Regions from separate parts of the Rhizobium sp. PvP014 genome, predicted to be linked through region 4. Evidence: predicted binding sites of a transcription regulator. Region 4 holds the regulator's gene; each other region holds the start of a gene.

Region 1 (3,879 bases), 790 kb from region 4:
GCGATGAGGTGGCCGAAGCCGAAATCGTCTGGTCCGCATGCGATCCGGAAACCCGGACGCCGGCCGCGCTGCCCGAAGACCTGCGCGACTGGCTGTATCAGTTCCTCGACTGACTGCTTACGCGCGCTGCGGCAGCAGCGGATAGCCTGCCATCACGGCCCGACCGGCGAGCGCCGCAATCACAGCCTTCAGGACGTCGCCCGGAATGAAAGCGAGCGAGCCGAGAAACGCTTTGACGAAGCCCATGCCGGTGATCAGCGCCAGATAGGTGATGCCGATCCCGTAAAGCACGATCACGCCGCCCATCAGGGCTGCGATAAAGAAGTTCACGCCCTGCACCAGCCCCGCCTGGTCGCGACCCACCATGATCTGCGACAGATATCCGGTTACCATCGCGGCAAACACCCAGCCGATCAGATAACCGGTCGTCGGCGCCATGAAGACGGCAAGGCCGCCGCGGCCGCCGGACAGAACCGGCAGACCGATCGCTGCAAGCACCAGGACCAGGAGGACCGCGATCGTGCCGCGCTTGGCGCCGAGCACGACGCCGGCCAGCATCACGCCGAGCGATTGCGCCGTGATGGGGACGGGAATGAAACCGAGCATGACCGGCGGCACCAGTCCCAGCACGATGATGATAGCGGCAAACAGGGCGGCCAGAACGAGATCACGAGTAGGCAAATAGCTATTCCTTGACGACTGAATCTGTATCACTTCTGCGCACGGATTGCCCGGGCGTCAATTGCGCTGGCAATCTCGTCGGCATTCTTTAATGTGAGGATGATCAGCGGGACGATGATGGAGAGGGTTCGAGGGCGCAACCCTCGCGCGATATGGGCATCGCGGATGGCCTGGTGACGCAGCAGGATTTCCGGAATGAAGCGAAGGACAAGGCCGATCGACAGGCCGATATCCGCAGCTTTTACAAGCCCGAGCTTTTCAAGCGGCAAAGCCGCAAATGTCACTTCCGTAATAAAATCGCCGGTAGTAGTCGTGGCCGTCACCACAGACGCAAGAAGCGCCAGTGCCGAGAGCCGGAAAAACACGCTGACGGCTTCCACAGGGCTGTTGAAAACCAGCGTGAACACCGCAACGGCTGCGATGGTGAGGAAAAGAACCCGCAGCCGCAGCCATGTTTGCCGCCATCCGATTCGCAGCGAACCGAAAAGCAGGCCGCTGGCGACCGCACCGACGCCAAGCACTAACGACGACTGGATGAGGAACAGAGCAAGGCTTGCGGCAGCCAGTAGCACAAGCTTCGCGCGGGCCGAAAGCCGGTGCAGAAAGCCGCTACCATCAACGTAAAGCGTCTTCATGCGGCAAGCTCGCGGTAATGGGCGATGATCTCGGCAGCGTTTCCGTCGCCGGCAAGCCGGCCGTTGTCAAACAACAGAACCCGCTCGAAGCCCGCGATGAGATCGAGATCGTGGGTGAGCACGATGACGTTTTCGGGGAGCTCGCTGATCGTCCGGGCCACCAGGTTGCGGTTCTTCAGGTCCAGCTGGTTGGTCGGCTCGTCCATGATCAAAATGTCCGGTTCCGTCACCAGAACCGAGGCAAAGGCCGCAAGCTGCAACTCGCCGCCGGAAAGCTCGTGCGAGCGACGGTCGGCAAGATGTCCGATGCCGAAGCGCTTGAGGATCGCCGTCGTTCGGGCCTCGATCTCGGCTTTCGAAAGCTTGCGCGACGTCAGGCCAAGCGCGATGTCTTCCTTCAGGATCGGCAGGATGATCTGGTTCTGCGGGTTCTGGAAGATGAAACCAACCTGCGCGCGGGCGCGGTCGGTGTCGGCCTTCGTATCGAAGCCGTTGACGACGACATTGCCGCTCGCGGGAGAGACAAGTCCATTGATCATCCGCGCAAACGTCGTCTTGCCGGAGCCGTTAAGGCCGATCACGCCGATGCGGCGCTCGGTCAGCCGCACCGTCAGCGGATGCAGCGTGACACGCCCCTCGAAGCGAGCTTCGGCCTTGTCGAAATGGATGTCCAATGCCGGTCCTCGGTTGCTGAACGGTCTATATCGCGGCGGGAGCAGAGCGGGAAGGCGGAATGAAAAGTGAACATTGCATCCGGTCCCCTGTCGCCCTAGTCTCGTTGCCATGGCGATTCTGATCGACAATGCCCGGGCAAGACGGATTTTCATCGAACGGCAGCAGCTTTCCGCACCGCCGACCCGTGCGCTCAACAAGGCCGGTCTTCTGCAACTGATCGACGATCTGGGCTTCGTGCAGGTGGATAGTATCGCGACCGTCGAGCGCGCCCATCACATGATCCTGTTTTCGCGCAACCAGACCTATCGGCGCGAACACCTGACGTCGCTCTTGGAAAAAGACGGCGAGCTGTTCGAACACTGGACCCACGACGCCTCGATCATTCCGGCGCGTCTGTTCCGCTACTGGAAGCACCGCTTCCGCCGCCGCGAACCGATCCTCGCCGAGCGCTGGCGCAAATGGCATGGCGAGAGTTTCGATTCCGCCTTCGAGGACACGTTCCGGCACATTTCGGAAAACGGCGCGATCATGTCGCGCGACATGAAGATGGAGGATCACAAGTCCGGCGGCTGGTGGAACTGGCACCCGAACAAGACGGCGCTCGAATATTACTGGCACACCGGCAAGCTTTCGATTGCAGGCCGGGTGAATTTCCAGAAGATCTACGATCTGACCGAGCGCGTTATTGCCGCCCACCATCACGAACCGGATGTCAGCCACGAGGACTTCATCGACTGGGCCTGCCGCAGCGCGATGGAAAAGCTTGGCTTTGCCACATCGGGAGAACTCGCTGCCTTCTGGGATATCGTCACGCCGGAAGAGGCGAGGGACTGGGTGAAAGCCCATCGCGATGAACTCGTCGAAGTCCTGATCGAAACCGCCGACGACAGCCGCCCGCGCGCTTCCTTCGCGTTCTCAGGCTTTCCCCAAAACCTCGGCGATATTCCAGAACCGCCGGCACGGGTGAGGGTGCTGAGCCCCTTCGATCCGCTACTGCGCAACCGTGACCGGGCGGTGCGGCTGTTCGATTTCTTCTACCGCATAGAGGTCTTTGTGCCCGAGCCGAAGCGGCAATACGGCTATTACGTCTTTCCGCTTCTGGAAGGCGACCGCATGATCGGTCGCATCGACATGAAGGCGGAGCGCAAAACGGGTGTGCTGGATGTCAGGCGGCTGTGGCTGGAAAAGGGTGTTCGGGCATCCGCGGGCAGGCTGGAGAAGCTCAATGCCGAGTTGCAGCGGGTGGGGCGGTTTGCCGGCGTGGACAAGGTCGTCTATCGCGACGGATGGCGGGGAGAGGGTTAGGTCTCCGCCGCCATCCGGCTCATCTCTTAGAAGCGCTAATTCCGGGCGATGCCGGGGACTTAACCCCGCCACCGCAGATACACCGTCGCCAGTGGCGGGATGTCGAGAGCGACGGACGCTGTCTTGCCATGCGCCGACTGGTTTTCCGTCCAGGCTTCGGTCTGGCCGAAATTCGTGCCGCCGTAGATCGCGGCATCGGTATTCAGCACCACTTCCCAGCGTCCCTCGAACGGCACGCCGATCCGGTAGCCATGCCGCGGCACCGGCGTCATGTTGGAAGCGACGATGATTGCCGACTGCCGATCCTGCGACAGACGCAGCATCGCGGTGACGGAGTTTTCCGCATCGTCGGACACGGCCCATTCGAAGCCTTCAGGATGGAGATCGCCATACTGAAGCGCCGGCTCGGCCGAATAGATCGCGTTGAGATCGGCGATCAGGCGCTGCATGCCCGCATGATCGGGGCTGTCCAGCAGATCCCAGACAACGGACGCGTCGTGGTTCCACTCGGTCACCTGAGCGACTTCGCCACCCATGAACATCAGCTTCTTGCCGGGATGGCCCCACATGAAACCGTAATAGG
Region 2 (3,879 bases), 830 kb from region 4:
CCACGCATTTTATTCGGGGAGTCGTGACGCAAGATAAGCTCACCAACAGATTTCGCTTGATGCACGCGTGATTTCTCGCGCAACCTAATCGTACAGGCAAATGGTATATATACCACGCCATAATGCGTGGCGATCATACAGTTTAAAGTAATCGTATATTCCCAGCTGGTAAGTGCGGGCCGCGGCCTGCCTCGTCGGTGCCAGCCACCGGCCAATGACCGGCATTCCGCGCCATCAGCTCCAAGCTGAAATCCGGAACGAATGGCGTCTCGTCAAACAATGTCGGAGAATCGGGCGGCGTGCGAAGCAACATGGCGGCAGTTTCGCACGCCCGCCCGACCTCCGGCAACCCCCGGACAACGAGTGCGGCGTCGTTGCCCACCATCGGGGGCGCCCTTTCGGGATGATGGTGGGAACCGGGGGTCTTTCGGCAGGTGATATGCGGGAACCGTGCCGAAATTCGAAATTAATCGACCTGAATGAAAGCCGCTGTAACTATGGCGACGTCATCAGGCCGTTTCGCAGGAACGACGGATGCCCCTGCAGGCCAAACTCAAAGCAGCGAAAGCTGAATGCCCGCGCCATTCGGACGAACAAACAGATCGTCCCTGAGCGGCATGCTCCGACGCGTCATGCCGAGCCGCTTCGTTGCCATCTCGAAGCGTCGCCCGATCTGCCAGGCGTAAGGACCGGTGCCCTTCATCCGCTTGCCGAACTCCGCGTCATAATCCTTGCCGTCCCGCATCGAGCGAACGAGCGACATCACATGCCGGTAGCGGTTCGGGTAATGCTGCAGCAGCCAGTCGCGGAACAGCGGCGCCACTTCCAGCGGCAGACGTAAGAGCACGTAACTCGCCTCCGTTGCGCCGGCAGCGTGCCCCGCTTCCAGGAGCCGCTCGATCTCGTGGTCGTTCAGCGCCGGAATGATCGGCGAGGTGAACACAGCTGTCGGTATGCCAGCGTCCGAGAGCGCTTTGATCGCCTCGAGCCGTTTGGCGGGCGTCGACGCGCGCGGCTCCATGCTGCGAGCAAGCTTGCGGTCGAGGGTGGTTAGCGATATCGCGACCTTGGCGAGACCCTTCGACGCCATGTCGGAGAGGATATCGATATCTCGGGTGACCAGCGACGATTTGGTGACGATGGTCACCGGGTGGTTGGCCTTCTGCAGCACTTCCAGGATCTGCCGCATGACGCGCCATTCCCGTTCGATCGGCTGGTAGGGATCGGTATTGGTGCCGATCGCAATCGCCCGGACCTTGTAATCGGCCCTGCTCAGTTCGCGCTCCAGAAGCTTCGGCACGTCAGGCTTGGCAAACAGTTTCGATTCGAAATCCAGCCCCGGCGAAAGCCCCATGAAACTGTGGCTCGGCCGCGCGAAGCAGTAGATGCAGCCATGCTCGCAGCCGCGGTACGGGTTGATCGAGCGGTCGAAGGGAATGTCGGGAGAATCGTTTCGGGTAATCGCGGTACGTGGCTTTTCCACCTGCACCTCGGTCCGGAACGGTTCCAGTTCCTCGATCGTCTGCCAGCCGTCGTCGAAAGCCTCGCGACGCTCCGTCTCGAAACGTCCTGAAGGGTTCAGTCCGGCGCCACGACCGCGCCGGCGATCCCCCTCGATCCGGAGGCCGGAGGTCTTCACCAATGCATCGGCAATATCAGCCGTATGAGCAGGCGCGAATGCGTCCTGCCGCAAATGGGACAGCTCGTTCATGGGGCACTCCTGACGGGAAAAATTCCCGTTCTCGAATGACAAGATTCCTATCGCGACATTGAGAACAATGCAAGAACAAACTCGCAAAGGATTTGTGGCAATCCGTTGTACAATGCGCTAGACATTGAAAATGCTGACTGTTTTGTTGGAATGCCGGGATCAGGAAGCCGAGCTCGCGCAGACGTTGTCCGTCCTTGTTTCCGCCGCGGTGGAGGGGTTGGTCAGCGATGTCGTGGTGCTCGATCACAACTCGCGCGACGGGTCCTCCCGTGTCGCGGATGCCGCCGGCTGCCGTTTCCACAGCTCCTGGGATATCGTCGATATCCTGCACAAGGCGCGCGCCGAATGGCTGCTTCTGCTGGAGCCCGGAGCGCGTCTCCAGGCCGGCTGGATCGACGAGGTGATGGAATATCTGGCGCTCAACCGTCAGCCCGTGCGGTTCTCGCCTTCGCGAACCTACCGCAAGCCGTTCCTTACAAGGATCGTCCGTTCAGTCCCGCCGCTCGAGCAGGGGCTGATCCTGCCGAAGCGCGAAGCCGTCGCGCTCGCAAAGTCCGGCATGGGTCTCGTGGATGTCGCCAAGGCTGTGACGTCAGCTGCAAAGCCGTCGAGACTGGTGAGCGAGATGATCCCGGCGTGGGTTGCCGCGTCCGCGCGATAAATCAGACCGTTACTTGCCCGAACCGCGCCGCAGATGCTCGTCCAGCCGCGGCATGATCTCGATGAAGTTGCAGGGCATGTGGCGGTAGTCCAGCTGCGCTTTCAGGATGCCGTCCCAGGCATCCTTGCAGGCACCGGGAGAGCCTGGCAGCACGAAGATGAAGGTTGCATTGGCAACGCCGCCGGTTGCCCGCGACTGGATCGTCGAGGTGCCGATCTTGTCGTAGGAAATCCGGTGAAACACCTCGGAAAACCCGTCCATCTTCTTGTCGAACAGCGGCTCCAGCGCTTCCGGCGTCACGTCGCGGCCGGTAAAGCCGGTGCCTCCGGTGGTAATGACCACGTCGATCTCAGGATCGAGCGTCCATTCGCGCACCTGGCCCGCAATACGGTCCTTGTCGTCGGGCACGATGGCGCGTGCCCCAAGCCTGTGACCGGCCTCTGCGATACGGGCAACCAGCGTATCGCCGGATTTGTCGTCCGCTATAGTCCGGGTATCCGACACGGTCAGTACCGCGATCGAAATAGGAATGAACTCGCGCGTTTCGGCGATCTTGCTCATGGCTTTGCTCCGACGGTTTCGACCGCTTCGAAATACCAGTCCGGCTTCAGGGCGGTCAGCGCCTGCGCTGCGGCTTCCGCGTCTGTCTTCGAAGGGAACACACCGAAACAGGTCGCTCCGGATCCGGACATGCGCACCAGCTCGGCACCTTGCGCTGCGATCATCGCGGAGAGTTCCTCGATCTCAGGGATGAGCGCGCGAGCCGGCGGCTCCAGGTCGTTGCGAAGCGTTTTCAGGTAAGGCAGCCAGCCGCCTGCGTCGGTCGGCGTCGGCGGCAGGGCCGCGTTTTCCTTGTCCACCAGTAGCTTGAAAATCTCAGGCGTCGAGACGCTGATCAGCGGGTTGGCGAGCACGAGGGATAGGGACGGCATGGTCGGCAGCGGTTCAAGCCTTTCGCCGATGCCCTCGGCCAGAACGGCAGCCCCCGTCAGGCACATGGGCACGTCGGCACCCAGCGAAAGGCCAAGCGCCAGAAGGGCTGCTTCCGGTATCTCCGCATTCCACAGCCGGAACAGGCCGCGAAGCGTGGCCGCCGCATCGGCCGATCCGCCTCCGATCCCGGCTGCGATCGGTAGTTTCTTCTCGAGGTGGATCGAAACGGGAGGCGCCGGAAAGCCGTTGGAAACCAGCTGCTGGCGAAAGAGATCGCGCGCCTTGATCACGAGATTGCCTGCCTGACCCGCCTCGTCATTTGAAAGCTCGGACGCAAAGCGGCCGGAAACGGAAAACTCATCCGATTCCGAGAGCGTGAAGGTCAGCTCGTCACCCAGATCGGCGAAGGTGACGACGCTTTCCAGCAGGTGGAACCCGTCATAGCGAAGCCCCACGACATGCAGGCCAAGATTGATCTTCGCAGGCGCAAGTTCTGTCAGGGCCACGTCTGTGGCGTCTTGCGTATCGGATATGGTCATGCTGGAAAGCCCGCTTTATCAGGATTTCTTGTCGG
Region 3 (3,879 bases), 500 kb from region 4:
CAGCGTGACACGGCTCTGGCCGAACTGCGATTCCGACGAAACGGCCTTGAGGCCGGCGACCCGGGCAACCGCGCCCTCGATGATATCGGTCACCTCCTGGTCCATCGTCTGGGCGGAAGCGCCGTCATAGGTGGTGCGGATGGTGATGACCGGCTGGTCCACATCCGGCAACTCGCGCACCTCGACGCCGGCAAGAGCGGCAAGGCCTGCGACGACGAGAAGCGTGTTGAGAACCGCGGCAAGGACCGGCCGCCGCACAAAGAGCGCGGTAAAGCTGTTCTGCTTTCCGGAAGACTGGCCGGACGACCCGTTGTTATTGGCGTTACCGCTGTGGCTGCTGCTCATCGGCTGGCGACCTCCGGCGGCTTTTCACCGGCAATGCGGACGGCACCATTTTCCCGGACCCGTTGCAACCCTTCGGTTGCCACGACATCGCCATCCTTCAGATTGGCCGAGACGAGGATCGCATCGGGATTGCGCTGGATCACCCTCACCCGCTCCTTGACCGATTTGTGATCGACGATATGCCAGACGAACGAGCCTTTCGCATCCCACTGGACTGCAAGCGGATCGACGCTTGGAAAGGTCTCGCCCGGAAACCGCATCGTCACGCCGAAAGACATGCCGGCGCGGAGTTCGTCATCAACATTGGGAATTCTGGCACGAATGCGGATCGTACGGCTTGCCGGATCGACCCTGTTGTCGACGGCCTCGACCGAACCCTCGAAGGTGCGGCCTGGACGCGAGACGGAGGCGGCCTCGACCGGCATGCCAGGCTTGACCTGGACCGCGAAACGCTCTGGCGCCCAGAAATCCACCAGCAGCTCGGTACGGTTGTCGATCGTCACGATATTGCTCGCGGTCGTGACGTTGTCACCGATATTGACCGCGACGATGCCGACGATCCCATCGATTGGCGCAACGACCGAGCGACGCTTCAGCGCCAATTCGGCGTTGGTGACCGTCAGCTGCGCCGTTTCGGACGCAATCTGCGCGTCGAGCACGTCGAGACGGGAAAAGCTCTTGAGGTTCCGGTAAGTATCGGATTTCTCACGCGCACTGCGCAACACCACCTGCGCCTGATCGCGCAGGATGATCTGCTCGTCGTCATCGAGCTGCGCAAGAATCTGGCCCTTTTTGACCATGTCGCCGGATTTGACGAGGATCTCGTTTACGGTGCCCGTCGCCTGCGGCATCACGATAACCGACTGGATCGCCTCGCCGTCACCGATCGCCGACAGTCTGTCATTGACCACACCGGTTCCGACGGGTCTGGTTGCAACCAACACCACCTGGCTCTCACCGCCGCCCCGCTGCCCGCCGCGCGATGACGAAGCCGGTGCGCCCGCAACCGTTGCGGCCGCCGGCTCGGCGACATCAGGATTGATGGAAGTCACCATGCCTGCGGGAACGCCCATCGAAATCAGTGACCGCCCGGCATCTGCCGACAGGTAGACCCAGAGACAGAGCCCTCCGAGCAGTACCGCAACCGACATCAGAAGCTGGTTCCAGATCCGCATTCATTCCTCGCAAGTCTATCGATAAGTGGTGCAAGTATCCCCGTTTCGCGCCCAACTGGCAAGGTCGAGGAACCTACCTTACTGTTTTGTAACATCACGCGATTTCACGGATGTGTCAGAGCTTCAACGACACGGATCCGGACGTTTCCTAGGGGAAACATAGGAATGAAAAGAGAACATCGGCTGGTCTTTCGAGCCCGAATCACTACATTGGCCGGATGAGTAACAGTTACGACGACATCCCTTTCTTCGATGAGGAGCCGGAGCCCGCCCCCCGCAAGGCGCGAGGCGAAGACCAATCGGACCAGCGCCCGGTGCCGGCATCGGCTGGCAACCAAGGTTCTGCTCCTGTTCCTGCTGGTGGTTCCGGTGGTTTGGGGATCGCGGCGCGGGCCATGGCGGCGCGCGGTGGCAACCGGCCCTCACCCGACTATATGACGGGCCTTAACCCGGAACAGCGCGAAGCGGTCGAGACCTTGGATGGTCCCGTTCTGGTTCTGGCCGGCGCCGGAACCGGCAAGACCCGCGTGCTGACCACCCGCATCGCCCACCTGCTGGAGACCGGCCGCGCCTATCCGAGCCAGATTCTCGCCGTGACCTTTACCAACAAGGCTGCGCGCGAGATGAAGGAGCGCATCGGCGTTCTCGTCGGCGGCGCCGTCGAAGGCATGCCGTGGCTGGGCACGTTTCACTCGATCGGCGTCAAACTGCTGCGGCGCCATTCGGAGCTGGTCGGCCTGCGATCCGATTTCACCATCTTAGACACCGACGACGTCGTGCGCCTGATCAAGCAGCTCATCCAGGCGGAAGGTCTGGACGACAAGCGCTGGCCGGCCAAGCAGTTCGCCGGCATGATCGATGGCTGGAAGAACAAGGGCCTGTTGCCGCCCGACATTCCGGAAGGCGACGCCCGAGCTTTTGCCAACGGCAAGGGCCGCGAACTCTATGCCGCCTATCAGGCCCGCCTGCGCACGCTCAACGCCTGCGATTTCGGCGACCTTTTGCTGCACCCGATCGCCCTGTTCCGCAAGGCACCGGATCTGCTCAAGGAGTATCACCAGCGGTTCCGCTATATCCTCGTCGACGAGTATCAGGACACCAATACGGCCCAGTATATGTGGCTGCGTCTGCTCGCTCAGCGTCCGAAGGACGTGCCGCAAAACGTCTGCTGCGTCGGCGACGACGACCAGTCGATCTATGGTTGGCGCGGTGCCGAAGTGGAAAACATCCTTCGCTTCGACAAGGATTTCCCGGGCGCCAAGGTCATCAAGCTCGAGCGCAACTACCGCTCGACAGAACATATCCTCGGCGCTGCCGGCCATCTGATCGCCCATAACGAAGGACGCCTCGGCAAGACGCTGTTCACCGACCGGGTCGACCCTGAAGACGAAAAGGTCATCGTCCACGCCGCCTGGGATAGCGAAGAGGAAGCCCGTGCCGTCGGTGAGGAGATCGAGCGGCTGCAGCGCGGCGATGGTCGCAGCGATGCCAAGAAACACGCGCTGAACGACATGGCGATCCTGGTGCGCGCCTCGTTTCAGATGCGCGAGTTCGAAGACCGGTTCGTGACGCTCGGCCTCAACTACCGCGTCATCGGCGGCCCGCGCTTTTACGAGCGGCTCGAGATCCGCGATGCGATGGCCTATTTCCGCATGGTCTGCCAGCCGGCCGACGACCTGGCCTTCGAGCGCATCGTCAACACGCCGAAGCGCGGCCTCGGCGACACCACGATCCGCTACCTGCATGACAGCGCCCGCGCCCGCGATGTGCCCATGCTTCAGGCCGCAAGCGAAATGATCGAGACCGACGAGCTGAAGCCGAAGGCCCGCAAGGCCCTGTTCGATGTCGTGCAGAATTTCCGCAACTGGCAGGCACGTCTCGAAACCGTGCCCCATACGGAACTGGCCGAGCAGATCCTCGAAGAGTCGGGCTATACCGACATGTGGAAGAACGACAAGACCGCCGAAGCGCCGGGGCGGCTGGAAAACCTCAAGGAACTGATCCGCTCGATGGAGCAGTTCGAGAGCATGCGCGGCTTCCTCGAACACGTCTCGCTCGTCATGGATGCCGAGACCAACGAGAACCTCGATGCCGTCTCGATCATGACGCTCCACTCGGCCAAGGGTCTGGAATTCGAGACCGTGTTCCTGCCCGGCTGGGAGGAAGGCCTGTTCCCGCACCAGCGCGCGCTGGATGAAGGCGGCCGTTCCGGACTGGAAGAAGAACGTCGCCTCGCCTATGTCGGCATCACCCGCGCAAAACGCCGTTGCCACATCTGGTTCGTCTCGAACCGCCGCATCCACGGCCTGTGGCAATCCACAATGCCCTCGCGCTTTCTCGATGAACTGCCGCCGAGCCA
Region 4 (3,879 bases):
AGAGCCGCCCTGGCCGCCTGGCTGCTGGACGGAATGGGTTGCGTCAAAAATAACAGGGCTTCCGAGCGACGCCATGATCGGCAGCGAACGCATGTCGGAAACGAGAGTGTTGTAGCCGAACGACGCACCGCGCTCGCAGAGCATCACATTGGGATTGCCGCTTTCGAGGAACTTCGCCTGAACATTCTTCATGTCCCAGGGTGCCAGGAACTGCCCCTTCTTGACGTTGATCGCGCAACCCGTCTTTGCAGCCGCGACCAGCAAGTCGGTCTGACGCGACAGGAAGGCGGGGATCTGCAGGATATCGATCGTGTCGGCCACGAGGCCGCACTGCTCTTCCGTGTGGATGTCGGTCAGAACCGGAAAGCCGTATTCCTTCTTGAGATCGGCAAAGATTGCCATCGCGTTGTCCAGGCCGATGCCGCGCTTGCCGGAGATCGACGTGCGATTGGCCTTGTCGAAGGAGGATTTGTAGACGAGGCCGATGCCGAGCTTCTTGCAGAGTTCGACAAGCGTGCCGGCGATCATGAACGCATGATCACGGCTTTCCATCTGACAGGGACCGGCAATCAGCGAGAGCTTTGCCGTGTTTGAGAAAACGACTTTCGAACTCCCCTCGCCCACGGACACTTCAGAATTGGCGGAGACTGTCATTTCACTATTCCTCGAAACCGAATACCACACCTTGCCCCGGGGCTGCCGACACGATCACGCGGCCATCCCTGCGGATGAATGCGACGTCATTAGCAGCAAGGGTGATCTCTGTCACGGCGAGATCGGCGGTCTTGAAGATGATCCCGCGCGCAGCGAGGCGCGACGATAACAAGGGCTTCATCGAAGACCGGAACTCGTCGCTGAACGTGTCGTTGGATTGAATGCGGATGCTGGCATTGGCAGCTTCGATCCGCAGACCGTCTTTCCCTTGCTCGGGTTGCGTCTCGAACACGGTTTCGAAAAGCGGAAGAAACTCCAGCGGGTCATCTGCAGAAAAGACGATCTCTCGAAGGCCTGTAACGGCGTTTGCGTGCTCATCAAGACCACCGCGATCTGCCGGTAATGCGGCCATGCGCTGGCAGGAAAACAGCAAGATGTCATCGACCTCGGGAACTGCCGCGAACGCCAGACGGAATGAGACTTCGCTCTCCCCACCATCGGGCAACTGCATCGGGCGGGAGAATTGAAGCATCTCGCCCGCAGACATGTGCCCGTCCACAAAACGGCTATGATCGGCCGCTGCATCCTGCGTCCCGACGACCACCGCCGATAGACCTTCCCTTTTCCGCTGGCCGCGGAAGCGGATGTCGCGATCGGTGAACACGTTGCCTCGTTTTGCCGCAAGCGAGGCTTGCCGACGGTTCACAATGCCCAGCGGCTCGAGATACGAGCCATCCGCGAAGAATATGCAGGCATTAGCTGTGCCGAAAGGGTGAACACCTTCAGGTGCCACAGTAAAGCCGAGAGCGGTCAACCTCCCCCGCGCTGACGCCAGATCTGCAACGGGCAGAACCAAATGATCGACTGACTTGTTACCCACTAACACCCCCAAAGTCTTATTCCGCAGAACATTGGCTATCGCGGGAAACTCGGCAAGTGCTGCGCACGAACTGAATACGTGATCGAACGCTGAAATGAGACTATTCTTGAGCAAAAATTTGGGGCTTGCGGAACACAGATAGAACATATAGCGTCCGTTCTGCATTTGTTTCCAATTCTGAGGGTCCCGTCCATGCTGACACGCAAGCAACAGGAGTTACTTCTGTTCATCCACGAGCGGATGAAAGAATCAGGCGTGCCGCCGTCGTTTGACGAAATGAAGGACGCTCTCGACCTTGCATCGAAGTCCGGCATCCATAGGCTGATCACCGCGCTCGAGGAGCGTGGCTTTATTCGCCGTCTGCCGAACAGAGCACGCGCGCTCGAAGTGATCAAGCTGCCTGACGCCTATGTGGCGAACCTTCATCCGCGACGGGGTTTTTCTCCCAGTGTCATCGAGGGAAGCCTCGGCAAAACGCAACCGGTCGTCGCTCAGAAGCCGGCGCCGGTCATGGCGGACAATCCGTTCTCGACAAACATCCCGGTCATGGGTCGAATCGCTGCCGGCGTGCCGATCTCCGCGATCCAGAACAACACCCACGACATCGCCGTTCCGATCGAGATGCTGGGTTCCGGCGATCATTACGCGCTCGAAGTGAAGGGCGATTCGATGATCGATGCCGGCATCCTCGATGGTGATACCGTCATCATCAAGAATGCCAGCACCGCAAGTCCGGGCGATATCATCGTTGCCCTGGTCGATGAGGAAGAAGCGACCCTGAAGCGGTTCCGCCGCAAGGGTGCATCGATCGCGCTGGAAGCGGCGAACCCCGCTTACGAGACCCGCATCTTCCCGCCCGACCGGGTGAAGGTCCAGGGCAAGCTTGTCGGCCTTATTCGCCGCTATCATTAAGAACGCTGTTATCCCGGAGATGCGCAGCAACAGCCTCCGGGATGCCAAAGTCGAATTGTCGCGTTCGCCAGTCATAGAACCGGTGGACGGTCCACGGACGGCTTGAGGTCTGTGCGCTGTCTCGCATCGCCGCCGTAATCTTGATGTCTGGCGCTGTCGCGTTCGGAATAATGGTGATTTCCAGTGCGCCAGTCCGGCGCAACGTCCGCCCGCTGAGAAGCAAGGCGCCGGAGCGGCAAGTATCGAAGCGTGCGCCGGGCGAGACGATGATCCGACCGAAATCGCAGGCAAGACCGGTGTATCGGTTGTCTTCGACAGTGACGATCCGGATGTCCTGAGCAGTCTGCGCCGCGCACAGGATTTTCGGCAGACAGGCAAATCGTCCGGGCGTGAATGCTTGAAGAAAGCCCCTGACATATTCGATTTCCCGGCGCGTCAAATCCGGTCGCGAATGTGGTCTAGGTCGTCTGTCATCACTTTTCGCAAGGCTGGCACCTCGCGCTGGTTCCGAAGAGGCAAGAACCGGCAAGGCGAGCGGTTGTTCTCCGGTCTCAAGCACCAGCGCTCGCCGCCATTGATCGTAGATAAATCCCGGCGGCCGGGTTCGATTGAGGGTGATCTTGTCATCCTGTATCAGTCCCACTGACGCGCCGTCTTCGGATATGACGATATCAGGCCTCGGCGCCGAGCCTGAGCGGACCGCAAAGAGCAAAGCCACCGCCATGAACAGCGCGCCTGTCAGCCTCAGCGGCGTGCGCAGCAGCGTCAGAAGCAGAAAGCCTGCCGTCGCCAGCGGCAGGAAAAGCGGGTTCTGCCGGCCGATGGCAATATCGCCGCCCCATGCGGCAACGATCTCGGCAATGCGAATGACGATCCGCAGCCCCTCGCCCATGATGAACAGAAAGGGAGCATCCAGCCCGAACGGCATCAGCAACATGCCAACAAGCCCTGCCGGCATCACCACGAAGGAAATGATCGGCATGGCCGCGAGATTGGCCGCGAGGCCGTAGGTGGTCAGATGGTGGAAATGCTCGATCGAATAGATCGACGTCGAAGTACTGCCGATCAGCGACGTCACCACGATCCCGGCAATGAAATGGAACGTCGCCGCGACACCCGTTATCCACCGGTTGCTACCTTTTGTATCCTCCCTACCTTTCGCGAAATATCGCGTCCAGAGGGCGAACCCTGCCACCAGTGCCGCGGTTGCCGCAAACGACATCTGGAAACTCGGACCCAAAATCTCCGACGGCGAGATGGCGAGGATAATGATTGCCGAAAGGGCGACGTTGCGAAGGCTGATGGAGGGTCGATCGACGAGCACGGCGACCAGCATCACCGCCATCATGATATAGGCCCGCTCGGCGGAAACCCCGAACCCGGAAATCAGGTAATAGGCGGTCGCCATGACAAGCGCACCGAACGCGGCAAAC

Evidence for each region. The regulator LexA, encoded in region 4, represses DNA repair genes until DNA is damaged. The targets are predictions, from matches to a motif close to TGTTCNNNNTGTGTTCNG.
Region 1: the regulator LexA is predicted to act here: its motif matches at 2,046-2,063, upstream of J3A65_RS04860 (energy-coupling factor ABC transporter ATP-binding protein).
Region 2: the regulator LexA is predicted to act here: its motif matches at 1,772-1,789, upstream of J3A65_RS04625 (PA0069 family radical SAM protein).
Region 3: the regulator LexA is predicted to act here: its motif matches at 1,682-1,699, upstream of J3A65_RS11130 (UvrD-helicase domain-containing protein).

Annotation. Positions count from the first base shown of each region.
Region 1 covers NZ_JAGIOT010000002.1:53,959-57,837, forward strand. Annotated here, with positions in the region: gene J3A65_RS04845 (thioesterase family protein) at 1-113, shown strand, start outside; gene J3A65_RS04850 (biotin transporter BioY) at 118-681, opposite strand; gene J3A65_RS04855 (CbiQ family ECF transporter T component) at 711-1,316, opposite strand; gene J3A65_RS04860 (energy-coupling factor ABC transporter ATP-binding protein) at 1,313-1,990, opposite strand; gene J3A65_RS04865 (winged helix-turn-helix domain-containing protein) at 2,100-3,296, shown strand; gene glgB (1,4-alpha-glucan branching protein GlgB) at 3,356-3,879, opposite strand, start outside.
Region 2 covers NZ_JAGIOT010000002.1:5,867-9,745, forward strand. Annotated here, with positions in the region: partial or broken gene J3A65_RS04620 (ribonuclease HII) at 176-313, opposite strand; gene J3A65_RS04625 (PA0069 family radical SAM protein) at 554-1,711, opposite strand; gene J3A65_RS04630 (glycosyl transferase) at 1,842-2,372, shown strand; gene moaB (molybdenum cofactor biosynthesis protein B) at 2,382-2,933, opposite strand; gene J3A65_RS04640 (4-(cytidine 5'-diphospho)-2-C-methyl-D-erythritol kinase) at 2,930-3,844, opposite strand; gene J3A65_RS04645 (tetratricopeptide repeat protein) at 3,863-3,879, opposite strand, start outside.
Region 3 covers NZ_JAGIOT010000002.1:1,339,268-1,343,146, forward strand. Annotated here, with positions in the region: gene J3A65_RS11120 (efflux RND transporter permease subunit) at 1-345, opposite strand, end outside; gene J3A65_RS11125 (efflux RND transporter periplasmic adaptor subunit) at 342-1,520, opposite strand; gene J3A65_RS11130 (UvrD-helicase domain-containing protein) at 1,739-3,879, shown strand, end outside.
Region 4 covers NZ_JAGIOT010000002.1:840,366-844,244, reverse strand. Annotated here, with positions in the region: gene kdsA (3-deoxy-8-phosphooctulonate synthase) at 1-654, opposite strand, end outside; gene J3A65_RS08750 (VOC family protein) at 659-1,699, opposite strand; gene lexA (transcriptional repressor LexA) at 1,727-2,446, shown strand; gene J3A65_RS08740 (ComEC/Rec2 family competence protein) at 2,427-3,879, opposite strand, start outside.